Regions from separate parts of the Pseudoalteromonas sp. SWXJZ94C genome, predicted to be linked through region 2. Evidence: riboswitches for the same ligand, from Rfam matches in the RefSeq annotation. Region 2 holds a riboswitch; the other holds the start of a gene.

Region 1 (8,539 bases), on a different contig from region 2:
CCTTGGGATATAAAAAAGCGCACAATGTGCGGTACCATTAATCCTACAAACCCAATACCACCACACATAGCCACCAGCACAGCGGTAATTAATGAGCTCAAAACCAGCATGAGTATTCTAAAACGCTGCACCCTAACACCTAATGTAATTGCGCTTTCATCGCCAAGTAACATGGCATTGAGTTGTCTTCTAAAGCTCAGCATTACAAACGTACACAATGTGATTACCAATAAAGGTAACCAAAGCGTAGCCCACTGTGCACGTGAAAAGCTGCCCAGTGTCCAAAATAAAATAGCGGCTACCGCCTGAGGGTCGCTCCAATAAAGCAACAAACTGGTAAATGCACTAAATAAAAATGACAGAGCAACACCAGCTAATAACATTGATTCTACCTGTGCACTTTGCTGCCTACCTGCAATAAGTATTAATAAACTCATAGCGAGTAAGCTGCCCAGCAGTGCTGCTGCCGATAGCATAAAGCCTGCGCTAATGCCTGCTAGCGCCATAAGTAACACCACACCAAATGAGGCACCCGACGATATACCAAATAAGTAAGGATCGGCTAAAGGGTTGCGCGTTACCGTTTGTAAAATAAGCCCCGCAATTGCTAAGCCAGAGCCTGCTAAAAAGGCGAGTAATGTGCGTGGCATTCTTAGTTCAAAAATAATACGCGAATTAAAAGACGCATCATTTGAGAGTAAAAAGCTATTAAATACATCTTGAAGTGAGGTCTCTGCTGCGCCAAAACTAAGTGCTGCAAATAAGCTAAATAAAGCAGCTGAAGCACTTATAAATAGCGCAAGTGAGTGGCGAGTATTAACTGCGCTCATATTATTTGTAACCATAAAAGTAAGTGATATGAGGGATGCTATTTCCCGACTTCGATATTTGCGGGTGGTTATTTACTTGGGCGCAGACACCAAAAACGTCGCCTAGCATGTTTTCGGTTAATACCTCACTTGGCGTGCCTGTATGTGTAATTTCACCGTTTTTAATAACCACTAGTTCATCGCACATTGCAGAGGCTAAGTTTAAATCATGAAACGATGCAAATACCGTTACACCCAACGATTTAGCAAGCTCCATAACCTGTATTTGGTATTTAACATCTAAATGGCTAGTTGGCTCGTCCATTATTAACAGTTGAGGTTGCTGGACTATGGCGCGGGCTATCAAGGCACGTTGCTTTTCACCGCCCGAAAGTGACTCAAAGCTTTGATCACTATGATCTACCAACCCTACAGTATTGATTGCTTGAATGATTTTTTGTTTATCAATGTTAGTTATTGAGCTAAATAACGATTTATGAGGCGTTAGCCCAAGCGCAATAACATCAAATACGCTTAAGTTAAATTGCGACGGAGTTTCTTGCAAAACAACCGCTACTTTTTTTGCGTACTCATCGCTTTTTAGCTGCCAAATGTCGATGTTATTAAACTCTACAACGCCATCACTTGGTTTATTAAAACGATATAGACAACGCAATAAGCTCGATTTACCTGCGCCATTAGGTCCAATTAAACCAACAAATTTACCTGTGGTTATTTTAAGGTTTATTTCTTTGAGGATCGTTTTATTGCCAATATCCCACGATACGTTTTTAACGTTTAGTAATGGTGTATTTAATGGCGTTTGAGTGTGCAATAGTCAGTCCTAGGCTAGGTTAAACTCACTAAAAATGCGATAAAAATACTAATGCACTACAAGAAAAAATGAGTAAACCCGCTCGTTAAAAGAATTCATACCAATTGCATTAAATTAGTGATTTATTATAGCGACAGATAAATAGCTTAATAACAAGGCGGAAATTATGACATATAGTTGTTATATATGAATAATTTTTAACGAAGTTAGTAAGTTATTTAATTCGCTAGAAAGATCATGTTTTTAATAAAATTGGTATTATACCATTTGTATCTGACTTACAGCTCAGCTGCTTACAGTTGCGGGAACAGTCGAGGACTCGCACCTCATTCCAAATGAATCTCTATTATGGGCGGCTAAGTAAATAATTTAAAGCAAAAAAAACCGCACTCAAAAGAGCGCGGTTAAAAAGGGAGTGTTCTAACTAATCGTTAAAACTTGTATTCAATACCTAAGCCTACGTAGTCTTGGTCAACGTTGTTGTCCATATCGAAGCTTGAATAAAAGCCAAATACTTTAATGTTTTTATTTAATTTGTGATCAAGACCAACTGAAATTGCTGACTTATCGTCGCTGTCGTCAAAGTCCATATCTTGGTATTGCACTTTAAATGTGTTGTTACCCATGCTGTAAGCAGCATTTAGCAAGTAACCATCCGCTTCTGCGCTGCCATCTACTGCTTCTTGTGTTTGGTACATTGCACCCAATTTAAAGTTTTCGATTTTACCTTGGATTGATGCACGCACTACGTCGTAGCCATTTACTTCACTATCGGCTGCAATAGAGGCGTATACCGCGCTCTTTTTAAGTGCCACATCACCGTATGTCACCGCCATTGAATAACCGTTATCAGCGTCTACATCATCTTCAGCTACAAAAGTAGCAAGCACCTTAAAGCCTTCGTATGAGTTTGATGAGTAGCTAACTGTGTTTCCTAAGCGGTTTTCACCTTTAAATACATTTTTAATATCGCCTTCAAGGTCGTTAAATAAATCTAACTTACCTTGAGATTGCTTAAGCGCAGTATCGTTACGACCAATTACAACCTGACCAAACGCACCTTTTAAACCAACATATTGGTTACGCGCAGAAATATTGTCGTCGTTATCGCCTTTTGAATCAGCATCAGACACATCAACTTGAAACTCAAACTTATATACCGCTTCTAAACTATCATTTATTTTTTCAGAACCTTTAACACCAAGACGAGATGCATTACTTTTTATCTCGGTAAAAGACCCTTCGCCATCATCAGATGATTGCACTGTTACATTCGCTTTACCGTAAATGTCTACGTCGGCAAGTGCATTAAAAGATAAACCACTTAATAGTGCTAAGCATAAGCTCGATTTTACAAATTTCATGTTATTTCCTTGGATAATCACAAAAGACTAATTTTCAAAACTGCTGCATTTTGTCATTCCTAAATGACATTAATATTACAGCGGAAATATTAATGTCTTTTTTTGTTAATAAAAATGCATTAAATGTGAAATCAAAATAACATGAATATTTAATCAGCAACCTTACTGACCTTGTTTTAACGATAAGCTAGGCGTCATTTGCGATAGTAAATTAACTAACGTTTCTATTAGCTCTTTTTGCTCGTTGTCTCTGTGATACGCAATAAATACATCCCGTGAGGTGTTTTCTACATCTTTAACATGAAACAACTCACCTTTTTCTAAATGCCCTTCTACCAATACTTGAGGTATGAATGCACTACCACCACATTGCAGTATTAAATCAAGCGCAATACGCCCTGTACTGGTTCTAAAGTAAGGGGGTGTTTTACCAGTAAACTGACGTGCATGCCAAAGAGAAAAAGTAGTTCCCCAATCAACATACACGTATTGATTATCAAAAAAGTTTTCGTTAGTTGCCGTGTCGTATCCGCTTACTGGAATAATTGGCAACTCACAAATTCGCTCTACTACTAATTCATCTACTTTTGGTGGATCAAACAATATTGCTAAATCGAGCGTACGCTCTAATAAAAGTCGAGTGCTCTCTTGTTGCGCTTTAACTTCAGCAACCAACGACACGCCCGGCATCGCCGATACAATATTAGTAATACCAAACTGTAAAAAAGCATCCCAAATATTAGGTGTTCCTGCTAAGCTAATTTGCTTATGCATATTATCAGCAAGTGCAACATCGACTTTGGCGCGCTGCATGCCCGTAATAATCATTTGTGCGTGCGGCAATAAACGCTCGCCAGGTGCGGTAAGTTGAATATTATTGCGCTGACGAATGAATAGATTAACACCAAGTCCTTGCTCTAATTGGCGAATTCTAAAGCTCACTGCAGACTGCGTAATATAAAGGTTTTCGGCTGCTTTACCAAAGTGACGCGTACGCACTACTTCAACAAATGTTTTTAATAAATCGATATCCAATTTTTTATCCTCACGATAAAAATAACTTGTTTAATAAATTGCCAAACTTGCATCATACTCCAGCTAATTAATAGGGTATGAGGATAAAGCTATGAGCAATAACATTTCATTACTACGCCAAGCATTTGTTAGCCAACGTCAATTTTATGATGATCAGAATTTTCCACGTGGTTTTAGCCGCAGCGGAAACTTCACCTTATTAGAAGCCAGTATATTAGAACAACACGGTGTTGTTTTAAGAGGCTTATACAGTAAAACAATTGAGCCGCAAAACGAACATCAAGAACAGTTTGTAGCAGTAGTAACTGGCTCACAAGAACCAACAAACCCAATAGAACGAGCTTGGGTTAAATACTTAAAGCTAACGACCTGTAAAACTAAGTTTCATACTTTATTTGGTCGCTCAAAAATGTCAGGGCCAGCACCGATTAGCCAAGATTATTATTCAGAAGCGGATAATCTGTAAGCACTTAAGTTATTTGCTTTTTTGCGTTTTAACAGTTACAACTTGTATAAGCAAATATTTTTGCAAAATATAAACAAGGTTGTTACGTGACGCGAAAAATACTAATAGTTGAAGATACACCTGCAATGGCGCGAGTGCAAAAGCACATCGCGCTTAAAGCAGGCTATGAAGTTGATGTAGCAGAGTCATTAGCACAAACAAAAGAGCTTATAAGTAAAAACAGTTATTTTTGCGCTGTAGTCGACTTTATTTTACCTGATGCCCCTTTAGGTGAAGCAATTCCTTGTACTGTTATGGCAGACATTCCTACTATTGTAATGACTGGCAATATAGACAAACAAACGCGCGACACAGTAGAAAAATACCCAATCATTGATTACATCATTAAAGAAAACAAACAAGCGTACCAGTATCTAGAAAGACAATTACTTAGACTAACTCGCAACGAAAATGTAAAAGTGCTTGTTGTTGACGACTCAGCATCTACACGTACCTACATATGCAGTTTGCTTGCACGCCATAAATATCAAATTCTACAAGCTGCAGATGGTGTAGAAGCACTTGCCGCACTTGAAGCCTCACCTGATATATCGGTAATTATTACTGATAACGAAATGCCAAACATGAATGGTGATGAACTATGCACCGAAATTCGTCGTTTATATGACAACGATGAAAAGGCAATTATTGGTGTTTCTGCTGCAGACTCATCTGATTTATCAACTTTATTTTTAAAAAATGGCGCAAACGACTACCTTCGTAAACCTTTTAACAATGAAGAGTTTTATTGTCGCCTAAGCCAGAACGTCGATATGCTAGAACTTATGGCTACAATAAAACGCCAAGCAAACACCGATTATTTAACTAATTTACCTAATCGTCGTTACTTTTTTGAAGAGACGGGTAAATCACTCCAAAAAATTAAAGGTGAGCAAGGATGTGGGTCGTTAGCCATGCTTGATATTGATCATTTTAAAGTGATTAATGACACACACGGACATGATGTAGGCGACGAAGTATTAAAAGGGCTTTCTATTTGCTTTAGTAAATATTTTAAAAAGTATTTAGTAGCGCGTTTAGGTGGTGAAGAATTTGCAGTGTACTTTGCCGACACTGATAAACAAGAAGCGCTAAAAAGGCTTGAAGGTTTTAGGTACTTTATAGAAGCAAATAGCCAAGAGTTTAGTAAAGCTAAAATTAAGTTTACACTTTCTATTGGCTTTGCTTTTGGACCTGTTTATCAAATTGATGAATTATTAAAACAGGCCGATTTAAAGCTTTACGACGCGAAAGAATCAGGTCGCAATAAAGTAGTTAGCTAACAGATCTATTAGTTATACTTCTGCGGCTGTAATAGCCGCTTTTTTACGTTTGCGTGATTGATGGTAAGAGTCCCAACTAAAAATAGCTAAGGCACTCCAAATACATGCAAACGTTACTACACGCTCTGCATCAAACACTTCACCATAAAATACTACCGCAAGTATAAACATTAAGCTTGGTCCAATGTACTGAAAAAAGCCAAGTGTAGTGTACTTCAAACGCTTAGCAGCACCGGTAAAACAAAGCAGCGGCAATGTAGTTACAATTCCGGCACTAATTAGTAATGCATTAGTATGCCAATCATTAGCAGGCAAACTTGATGTTGTTGTAGGCACCATTAACCACCAATAAATAAGCGCAACCGGCAATAATATAAGTGCTTCGAGTAATATCCCAGGCAGAGCTTCTACGGGTAGCTTTTTACGTAATAAGCCATAAAGTGCAAATGAAACCGCTAACGAAAAAGCCACTACCGGAAACGAGCCAAAACTAATTAATTGTAATACAACACCTGTAAAAGCAAGCGCTACAGCAACACCCTGAAATTTACGTAAGCGTTCACCTAAAAATAGCATGCCCAATAATACATTTAAAAGAGGGTTTATATAGTAGCCTAAGCTGGCATCAAGCATGTGGTTGTTATTTATAGCCCATATAAATAAACCCCAATTAAACCCTAACAACGAAGACGTTATAACAAGCATGAGTAAAAGTTTAGGCTGAACAATGATGCGTTTAACTTTATCCCAATAATTTAAAATACTCACCACTAATACTAAAAATACAACCGACCAAATAACCCTGTGCATTAATATTTCAAAGGCAGAAACATGCTGAATCAACTTAAAATATATTGGCGCAAGACCCCACATAAAAAAAGCAAGACAAGCAAAAATAGCACCTTTACGCTGCTCGGTATCAATCGACATAATAAACACTTAGTGATTTAAAAGGTCGCTAGTTTACTTGCCATAGGTGTTTTATCCAACTAAATACGTGCCTGTACCAAAAGCAATTTGAACTGATTGATCATTATGTAATTCCATTCGACAAACACACACTTTATTACCTGAGCGAATAAGTGTGGCACTTGCTGTAAAACTCTCTCCTTTACCTGGGCGTAAATAATCAGTGCGTAAGTCTATGGTCCCTAGCGTTGCTAATCTTTTTTGCACACTTCTTATATCTAAATCTGTTAATTTATCTATTACGCTTGCAGCCGCTAACATACCACCAACGTTATCAAGCACTGCTGAAATAACACCACCATGAAGTATTTTTTGGGCGGGGTTTCCTATTAAAATATCTTGCCACGGGAACGTAATTTTTGCCTGCTCAGGGCTAAGTGACTCTACCGATATTTTTAAAAACTGATTAAACGGCATACCGTTTACAAACATTGCACCTACTTGCTCAATTAACATTTCTTTATTCATTATTATTCTCTATGTTTAAATTAGTGATATGAGTAAAACACAGCTCGGATAAAACTACGAGGTTCATGTAAAATCATTTATTAATACCAATTTTATTAAAAATATCGTCATTCTATCGCATTAAATAGCTCACTCACTGCGTTAAAAATTATTTATATAGAACAACTATATGCCATAATTTTTGTGTTGTTATTGAGCTGTTTTCTTGGTGCTATAATAAGTCACCAATTTAATGCGATTGGTATAAGCAACTCAGCTAAAGACATCCTGCTAAAAAACCACTAAAATACCGGCGATGAATACATTAACAACACCACCTAGTACGCTTGTGCGTAAACCCGAAACTGTCCTCAAACAAGTGTTTGGCTACAGCGAATTTCGCGATGGTCAAAAAACAGTTATCGATGCAGCCATAAATGGACAAGATTCGCTTGTATTACTGCCTACTGGCGGCGGGAAATCGGTTTGCTATCAAATACCTGCTTTAGTGCTTGAAGGCGTAACTATTGTTATTTCTCCGCTCATATCGCTAATGCAAGATCAGGTAAGTCAACTTCAAGCACTTGGGGTAAAAGCCGCTTACGTTAATAACAGCCTAGCGCGCGAAGAACAGCAGTTGGTGTACCAGCAACTTCATCAAGGACTAATTAAGCTCTTATATGTGGCACCTGAAAAAGTACTTCAGCGAGAGTTTTTAGAACGTTTATCACATTTAAATGTAAGCTTATTTGCCATCGACGAGGCACACTGTGTATCGCATTGGGGTCACGACTTCAGGCCTCATTACTTTCGCTTGAACGAACTAAAGCAACGCTTTGCGCATGTTCCAATGATGGCACTTACCGCCACAGCCGATAAAGCGACTCGCTTTGATATAGTCGAGCAGTTAAGGCTACAGCAGCCTTATATTCATACTGGCAGCTTTGATAGGCCTAATATTCGCTACACCATTGAAGAAAAATTCAAACCAATGGTGCAACTACTTCGCTACCTAAAAGAACAAAAAAGCCAAAGTGGTATTATTTATTGCACCAGCCGTAAACGTGTAGACGATATAGCTGAAAAAATTGCTGATGCAGGTATTAACGCCGCTGCCTACCATGCAGGTATGAGTAATGAGCAACGCCAATTTGTACAAACAGGTTTCGCTCGCGACGACATACAAATAGTGGTTGCCACCGTTGCCTTTGGTATGGGGATTAATAAACCCAATGTGCGCTTTGTATTGCATTACGACATTCCAAAAAGTATCGAGTCGTACTATCAAGAAA
Region 2 (8,539 bases):
CAAATCAGCTTTGCTAAAAAACAGGTGTTTTACTAATACGCTAAAGGGTGGGAAATAGTGTTAGAGTGTTTTAATGGTAAATATTTGTTTATACTGCATAGCTTGTTATAAGTGTAATGTAGTCCATAAGATAATTAGAGTGTTAGCATATGAATACCAAGGATAAAATAATACACACCAGTATTTCGCTATTTAATGAGCAAGGTGAACGTGCAATATCAACTAATCATATTGCATCACATTTAGGGATGAGCCCGGGTAATCTTTACTATCATTTTAAAAATAAAGAAGACATTATCCGTCATATTTTTGCGCTTTACCGCGAGCACCTAAGTACACACTTTAAGCCAATTAATAAAGATGACGATGCTTTTAGTCATTTAACCGCTTACCTAGATTCGTTATTTGAATTGATGTGGCGCTATCATTTTTTTTACGACAACCTTGGCGACATACTCTCCAGAGACAGTGATTTAAAGCAAGCCTATATTGATTTTCAGCTTGAGCTATTAGAGCAAGTACGCAAAATAATTATTGGCTTACGCGATAGTGAAATGATTGCTATTGATGAGCAAGATGTAATTGAATTAGCACATACCTTAAAATTAACGGTTAGCTTTTGGACGCCTTACATTAAAGCGCGTAGACCAAGTGGCACACTAGCCGAGCAAGATATATATCATGGTATTTTAAAAGTACTTACGCTATTTAGGGCGTACAGCACGGATAAAAGTATCGATAAAATGAATCTATTACGAGAAAAATACACAGAATTAGCACAACAAGCTTCAGCGGTTGTATAACAACTGCCTTTTGGCTATTTCCTAGACGCTGAATTTTTTGCTATAATCGCGCGCCAAATGCCTGGGAGCGCGAATTCCCGCAGTCTAAGAGTGAACTATGCTTAAATTTATCGTCAAACTACATCCTGAAATAGCCATTAAAAGCCGTTCGGTACGTAAACGCTTTACTAAAGTGTTAGAAAATAACATTAAAATTGTATTACGCCGTGTTGACGAAAAAGTACAAGTAAGAAATAACTGGGACAACATCTCAGTTGTAACCAAAATTGAAGATCCACAAGTTCGTCTTGATTTTATCGACAGCCTTAAGCGCATACCTGGCATTGTTCAGTTTATTGAAGTAACTGAAACACAATTTGAAACTCTTGATGATATTTACCAAAAAACAATAGCGCTAGTTGGGCATACAATTATAGGTAAAACATTTTGCGTACGTGCAAAGCGTATTGGGCAACATGATTTTACGTCTACTGATTTGGAGCGTTATGTTGGAGGTGGTTTAAACCAGCATATTGAAGGCGCAAGTGTGAAGCTTAGCCACCCAGAAGTAACAATACGCCTAGAGATAAAAGACGATAAAGCTTACATCGTTTCGCAAACACATTACGGCATGGCAGGCTTCCCGTTACCAACTCAAGAAGATGTACTGTCGCTTATGTCGGGTGGTTTTGACTCGGGTGTAGCCAGTTATCAAATGATCCGTAAAGGTGCACGTACACACTTTTTATTCTTTAATTTAGGTGGCGCGGCACACGAAATTGGTGTTAAACAAGCAAGTTATTACTTATGGAAAAAGTACAGTTCAACTCATAAAGTTAAGTTTGTAACTGTTGATTTTGAACCTGTAGTGGCAGAAATCCTCGAAAACGTTGAAAACAGCCAAATGGGTGTAGTACTTAAACGTATGATGATGCGCGCAGGTAGTGTTGTAGCGCAAAAGTTAAATATTCAAGCACTTGTCACTGGTGAAAGTATTGGTCAGGTATCTAGTCAAACATTAGCGAACTTAAGCGTGATTGACCGTGTAACCGAAACGCTTATTTTGCGCCCACTTATTCAACATGATAAACAAGAAATTATTAATATTGCTCGCCAAATTGGCACAGCTGAAATGGCTGAAACGATGCCTGAGTACTGTGGTGTAATTTCTAAAAAACCAACAGTTAAAGCTAAAATTGACGTTATTCTTGGTGAAGAAGAGAAGTTTGACTTTGATGTGCTTGATACTGTTGTAAATAACGCGCGCATCATGGATGTACGCGATATTGACGTTGAAGCTAAACAAGAATTAAAAGAAGCTGAATCAGTCGCAGATTTACCAGTAGGGTCTGTTGTTGTTGATATTCGTTCACAAGAGGAAGAAGAAGCCTCGCCTCTTGAGATTGACGGTATTGAAGTTGTGCACTTACCGTTTTTTCGTTTAGCGACTAAGTTTGGTGACTTACCAAAAAACACTGACTACTACTTGTATTGCGATAGAGGTGTAATGAGCCAACTACAAGCGCTTATGCTACACGAGCAAGGCTTTGAAACTGTAAAGGTGTATCGCCCGTAAAGTTGAGTTAAATTTTATAAGCGTGGTTTAGACCACGCTTTTTTTTGCCTGCATTTTAGCAAGTAGATCATCGTTATATGGTGTTTTAATATTATAGAGCTTACCTTGCTCGCTAATATAACCACAAATTGCCATTATTTCTGTTGATCTATTATGAGCTGCGTCTTGTTGCATTGAAGAGTAGTTTTCTGAGGTGAGGGTCATTACTTTATAAGCAGTTGTAAGTGCGTTAATTAAAGTTATATTGAGGTTTTGTGCTTTAGCTATGTTACATGCTTCAGTTAATAAGTTAATAATGGTTGAGTTGTATTGAGGCGCACGTAACTCACCGTTTTTAACATTATGCAAAGCACTAAGCGGATTAATTGCAATGTTAACCATCAACTTTTCAAAACGTAATTGTTGAATGTTGTTAGTTACAGTTAAGCGAGGAATTTCTTTTAATAGCTCGGTTATATCTGCTGCATTTTTAAGTGCTAATTCATTACACCCACCAATAACACTCTGCCCATCACCAGTATGCTGCACAATATATTGATTTGATTTAAAACCAGCCATAGTCGTGGTTAAAAAGTATAGTGCTTGATGATTACTTAGCTGATTGTTTAGCGTTTTAACATTTCCCATACCGTTGTGCGAGAGTATTACGCTAGTATGCTTTGATAAAAAAGGTCTGACTTGTTCAAATGCACTTTGCACCTGAAAAGCCTTAACGGTAAATAAAATTATATCAAATTCCGCTAAACTATTTAGTTGATTTAACGAAACAAAATGAGCATTTATTTTTTTTGAAGCGTAGCCATCTCGGCTATAAAAGCGTGTGTTATTGGTATTTTTACGTGTTAAAACATTTACATTATGCTGTGCGCTTAAAAAATGGCTAAATAATAAGCCTATCGCACCATCACCTACTACAAGAATATTAGTCATATGGGTTCTTTTTGCGAGTAATAAAAATAGCTTTAATTAAAAAGTAGCTTGCTGCACCTGCAAAATCAGCAAAAAAATCACCTAGAGATGCTTGTCTATAAGGAAGGGTATCTTGCATTATTTCTATTGAAGCGCCATAGCCAGCTAATAAAAGTATTTGCACATACAAAGGTATTTTAAATGCTTTATCCATTATTATGGCAAGTATAAAAAAAATCCCAAAATGAGCTACTTTATCAACATGAGGAAATAAGTTTACAACACTACCTTTTACTTCTTTGGCAAATAAAAAGGTAAACGCTACGATACTGACTAAAAAAATTGCTTGATAAACACGCCTTGTCACGACAAATCCTAAAATCGCTTAAAAAAGAAACTTAAGTATATCAAACTAATTTAGTATCGCACCTGAACAAGATGCAGAAAAATGTAAAGATTTATAATTTTAGCGTTATAATTGCGGCATAAAATTAAGATTAAATAGTTAGGAGCAAACCAATGCCTTCATTTGATATTGTATCTGAAGTAGAAATGAACGAAGCTAAAAACGCAGTTGATAACGCAAACCGTGAGCTAGAAACTCGCTTTGACTTTAGAGGCGTTGACGCATCTATTGAGCTAAACGATAAAACAATTAAGCTTAAAGCTGAAGCTGATTCTCAGGTTATGCAATTATTTGATATTTTGGCTAACAAAATATCTAAGCGTGGTATGGATGTATCAAGCTTAGAACTTCAAGATATTAGCCGTGCAGGTAAAAATGTTTTTCGTAATGTAGGCTTAAAGCAGGGCATCGAAAAAGACATGGCTAAAAAGGTAGTTAAAGCCATTAAAGATTCGAAGGTTAAAGTACAAGCAGCCATTCAAGGTGAAGAAGTTCGCGTAACAGGTAAAAAGCGTGACGATCTTCAAGAAGCAATGCAAGTAGTTCGTAGTGCTGATTTAGGACAACCTTTCCAGTTTAAAAACTTCCGCGATTAATACGCTACATTTTAAGCATAAACTATTTGGTTTATATGCTTTGCTTCAATCGTTTTATGTATTTAGTACATAGCGATTGAAGCTCTTTTTACTTCTAAAATCACCACTTCTTCTCATACATTATATTTTGATATCACCTAACATAATGACTAAGCGTGTTTTTTATAAAAAGATTAAAATGTATGAAGCCCAACCTTAAGTTACAAAAAGTTATTAGCTTAATATAAATTCGTAACAAACATCATCTATAAAAATGTGATCTAATATACTTTAGTTGACTTTGGCTATATAGACGTCCATTGACATTTGTAAACAAAATACTCACAATAGCGAAATATTTTCAAGGTGCTTAATAGATGCTTCACACAGTGAATTGTCTAGCTAGATAATCGGGAAGTTGGTGCGTTTTATTCAAATAACAATCCCAACACTGCCCCCGCAACGGTAAAGTATTAACACATATTAATAGGTGTTTACTGAGTCCGGAGACCGGCCTTGATACAATCTTACTTACTTAAATCTTTGCGGTGGGCAAAGGTAGGGGACATCATGTTAAACAAAACAACTCTAGGCGTTGCAATTTCTGCTGTGCTTTCATTTTCTGTGTCTGGTACAGAACAATCAATTGAAAAAATAACCGTTACAGCTAATAAATTTGAGCAATCAATCAATGACGTTTTAGCAAGTGTAAATGTTATTGAGCGTGCTGAAATAGAAGCAAGCAACGTACGTGATCTACCAACATTATTAAGCAAGCAGGTTGGTTTTCAGGTTAATCCAAACGGTGGTTTTGGTCAAAATACAGGTGTGTCACTTCGTGGTACTGGCTCTGGCGATACGTTAATTTTGATTGACGGTGTGCGAACGGGTTCTGCAACACTTGGTCAAAAAGCGTTAAGTAATGTGCCGCTAAATAGTATTGAGCGTATTGAAATTATTAAAGGTTCACGCGCAGCTGTTTATGGCTCTGATGCATTGGCTGGTGTTATAAACATTATAACGCGAGAGTCTGATAATTTATCTGTAAGTGCTACGTTTGGCTCAGATGCTTATCAAGATTATCAGGTAGCTGGTTCTGTAAAGTCAGGCGATGTTACTACTGCGTTTAATGCAGGTTTTGAAAAAACAGATGGCTTTGATGCACTGCAAGGTGTAGCACCCGATGAAGATGGCTATGAAAATAAAAACCTTGGTTTTAAAGTAAATTACAGCGATACACACTACGGCGACTTTAAAGTGTTAGGTCAATACAGCGAAGGTTTTGCAGATTACGATAGCCGATTTAGTTCAGCCGATAGCAATATTGAGCGAGGGGACTTTAAAAATTATCAACTTTCTGCTGGTTGGAATAAAAGCTACACAAATCAAATGCACAGCATTGATATTGCTATTTCAACAGATGACTCACAAGATACCGCATCATTTGGTGTGAGTGATTTTATAACTAAGCGTGTGCAATTAGATTATAACGGTCAATATATATTATCAGAAGAGCTTAGTATTAGCGGTGGTGTTAACTGGTACAACGATGATGTATCGCACAGTTCAACGCAGTATGATATGCAAGAACGTGATGTATTGGCAGTATTTGTTGGTGCTTATTACAATGCTGAAAAAGTGTTAGCTAATTTAACAATTCGCCAAGACGATGATGAGCAGTTTGGTGACGAAACAACATATACAGCCGCTGCGGGTTACCATTTATCTGAAGACGCCACGTTCCGCATAAGCCAAAGCACTGGTTTTAAAGCGCCTACATTTAACGATTTATACTTTCCAGCTTTTCCTGGTTTTCCACCTTCATCTAATCCTGATTTAGAGCCTGAAAAATCATTAAATCGAGAGATTGGGTTAAATGTAGATTTTGATATAGCAAGTGTTGACGTTGCTATTTTTAGAAATGATATTGAAGATAAAATATCTTTAGATTCTAACTTTTTTCCTATCAACTTAAATGAAGCACGCTACGAAGGGGTTGAGTTTAGCCTGTCACAGCAAATATTTGGTTTTGATAGTAACCTTAATTTTGCCTACTTAAGCGCCGAGGACAAAGAAACGGGAGCTGAGTTACGTAATGTTGCTAAACGTACTTTTAATTGGGAAGTTGCAAAACAGTTTGGTGCTTTTGACGCAAGCTTAGATATGCAATATCGCAGTGACCGAGAGGGTACTGTAACGCGCTTAGGCTCTTACACACTTTGGGACCTAGCGGGCAATTATCAAGTAAATGAGCACATTGAGGTTTCGCTTCGTGTAGAGAACTTATTTGATAAAGAGTACAACGCGGTTGACTCTAACGCTGACTTTACAACAGGCGAAATATATTACTACAACACGCCAGAGCGCCGCTTTTTTGCGGGTGCTAGCTACCAGTTTTAATAATGTTTAATAATTAAATATTATTAAACTAAGTTGAAAAAAAACAAAAGCCCGGAAAGTTACCGGGCTTTTTGCTGTTTATTTTTAAGTTATATCAACCTGCATAAACCTCTAAACAATTTAACGGGTTAAATCACACGCTAACGTCGTTAAAATTTTTTATTTAGAACCACTAAATATAAAATTCTTTGTCTAGTTAGAGCGCAATATTATTATCCTTAAATAGCTCCTATATTTATGCAGATTGGTATTAATCAGTTAAAAACTCTTTAAATACAGTTTCAAACTTGTGCAGTTTAGGTGCAATCAAAATACTACAGTAACCTTGCTCTGGGTTTTCGTTATAGTAATCTTGATGATAATGCTCTGCTGGGTAATAAATAGTAGCAGGGCTGATTTCTGTCACAATAGCTTCAGTTACATGGCTTTGTAGTTGAGCTATCATTTCGTTAGTTTGTTTTAGTTGGATTTCATCATGGTAATAAACAACGCTTCTGTATTGCGTACCTACATCGTTACCTTGTTTATTTAGCTGGGTTGCATCATGCAAAGTAAAAAACATAGCGAGTAGAGTCTCATAAGTAACAACTGAGCTATCAAATTCAACTTTAACTACTTCTGCATGACCTGTGGTGCCAGAACACACTGATTTGTAGGTAGGAGTATCTGTATTTCCACCTGTGTAACCAGAGCTTACATTTAATACACCATTTACACGTCTAAATGCAGCATCTATACACCAAAAACAGCCGCCACCAAATGTTGCCACTTGCGTTGTTGAGCTCATAAGTATTCCTAAAAATATGTAGAAGGGTTATGCAGAGCATAAATTGTATACGCCGCAACAACAAGGTTACGGCGCTATACGAAGGTTAGATCTCTTCTAAAGGTTTTTCTGTGGCTTGCTTGTCGAGTTTTTGCTGTAAAAACTCTGGTGATTGCGTATTACGCGCCAATGCATAATAAGCAGCAGGCACTACAAAAAGAGTAAGTAAAGTGGATACAACCACACCGGTGAATATTACAACACCAATTACCATACGACTTTCAGCGCCAGGACCTGAAGCGAGTACTAATGGTACAGAGCTCATTACCGTTGTTAGTGAAGTCATAATAATTGGACGCAAACGTTGAGTAGCCGCTTGTAATATTGCTTCACTAAACTCAATGCCTTTATCGCGTAACTGGTTAGTAAATTCGACTATGAGTATACCGTTTTTAGCACTTAACCCTATGAGCATTACAATACCTATTTGGCTGTAAATATTAAGAGTAAGCCCTGTAGCCCAAAGTCCGAACATAGCGCCCATCAAACCAAGCGGTACAGTAAGCATAATCACAAATGGGTGCATAAAGCTTTCAAACTGCGCAGCAAGTACTAAAAAGGTAACCGTTAGAGCAAGTATAAATACGTAGGTCATTGCTGAAGCACCTTCGTAATATAACTGCGATTCGCCTTTGTAATCTATTGCACCATCAATGTCGTTTTCCTCCGCAGCTACTTCATTTAAAAAGTTAAGTGCTTGTTCTAATGTATAGCCTTCGGCTAAATTAGCACTAAGTGTAATTGCACGCATACGGTTATAACGGTTTAAACGTGATGCAGTTGCTTCTTCTTTTAAACTAATAAGACTATCAAGTGGCACGAGTTCGCCGCTACGAGATTTAAGATAAATATTTGAAATGTCAGTAGGGTTCGTAAAGTCTTCTTTTGTACCCTTTAAAATTACATCGTACTCTTCGCCACGGTCAATAAAGGTAGTAACACGGCGCTGACCCAACATTGTTTCAAGCGTTGTGCCAACATCTGATACAGATACACCTAAATCAGCCGCTTTGTTTTTATCAATACTGACTAAAAACTGCGGGAAGGTTTCTTTGTAGTCGTGGT

What was found. A riboswitch is a leader RNA that binds a small molecule or an ion and turns the genes downstream of it on or off. The one in region 2 is predicted to bind cobalamin.
Region 1: it holds a riboswitch for cobalamin, as region 2 does, so the genes downstream of both, I6F65_RS10405 (ABC transporter ATP-binding protein) here and I6F65_RS09765 (TonB-dependent receptor) in region 2, are expected to answer to the same signal.

What each region holds. Positions count from the first base shown of each region.
Region 1 covers NZ_JADYXF010000020.1:53,878-62,416, reverse strand. Annotated here, with positions in the region: gene I6F65_RS10410 (iron ABC transporter permease) at 1-830, opposite strand, end outside; gene I6F65_RS10405 (ABC transporter ATP-binding protein) at 832-1,644, opposite strand; cobalamin riboswitch at 1,891-2,029, opposite strand; gene I6F65_RS10400 (porin) at 2,076-3,008, opposite strand; gene I6F65_RS10395 (LysR family transcriptional regulator) at 3,171-4,043, opposite strand; gene I6F65_RS10390 (DUF413 domain-containing protein) at 4,135-4,509, shown strand; gene I6F65_RS10385 (diguanylate cyclase) at 4,596-5,831, shown strand; gene rarD (EamA family transporter RarD) at 5,844-6,761, opposite strand; gene I6F65_RS10375 (thioesterase family protein) at 6,813-7,268, opposite strand; gene recQ (DNA helicase RecQ) at 7,564-8,539, shown strand, end outside.
Region 2 covers NZ_JADYXF010000019.1:1,543-10,081, forward strand. Annotated here, with positions in the region: gene I6F65_RS09740 (TetR/AcrR family transcriptional regulator) at 150-803, shown strand; gene thiI (tRNA uracil 4-sulfurtransferase ThiI) at 901-2,358, shown strand; gene I6F65_RS09750 (ketopantoate reductase family protein) at 2,386-3,288, opposite strand; gene I6F65_RS09755 (VanZ family protein) at 3,281-3,634, opposite strand; gene I6F65_RS09760 (YajQ family cyclic di-GMP-binding protein) at 3,787-4,269, shown strand; cobalamin riboswitch at 4,596-4,782, shown strand; gene I6F65_RS09765 (TonB-dependent receptor) at 4,819-6,648, shown strand; gene msrA (peptide-methionine (S)-S-oxide reductase MsrA) at 6,899-7,435, opposite strand; gene I6F65_RS09775 (efflux RND transporter permease subunit) at 7,521-8,539, opposite strand, start outside.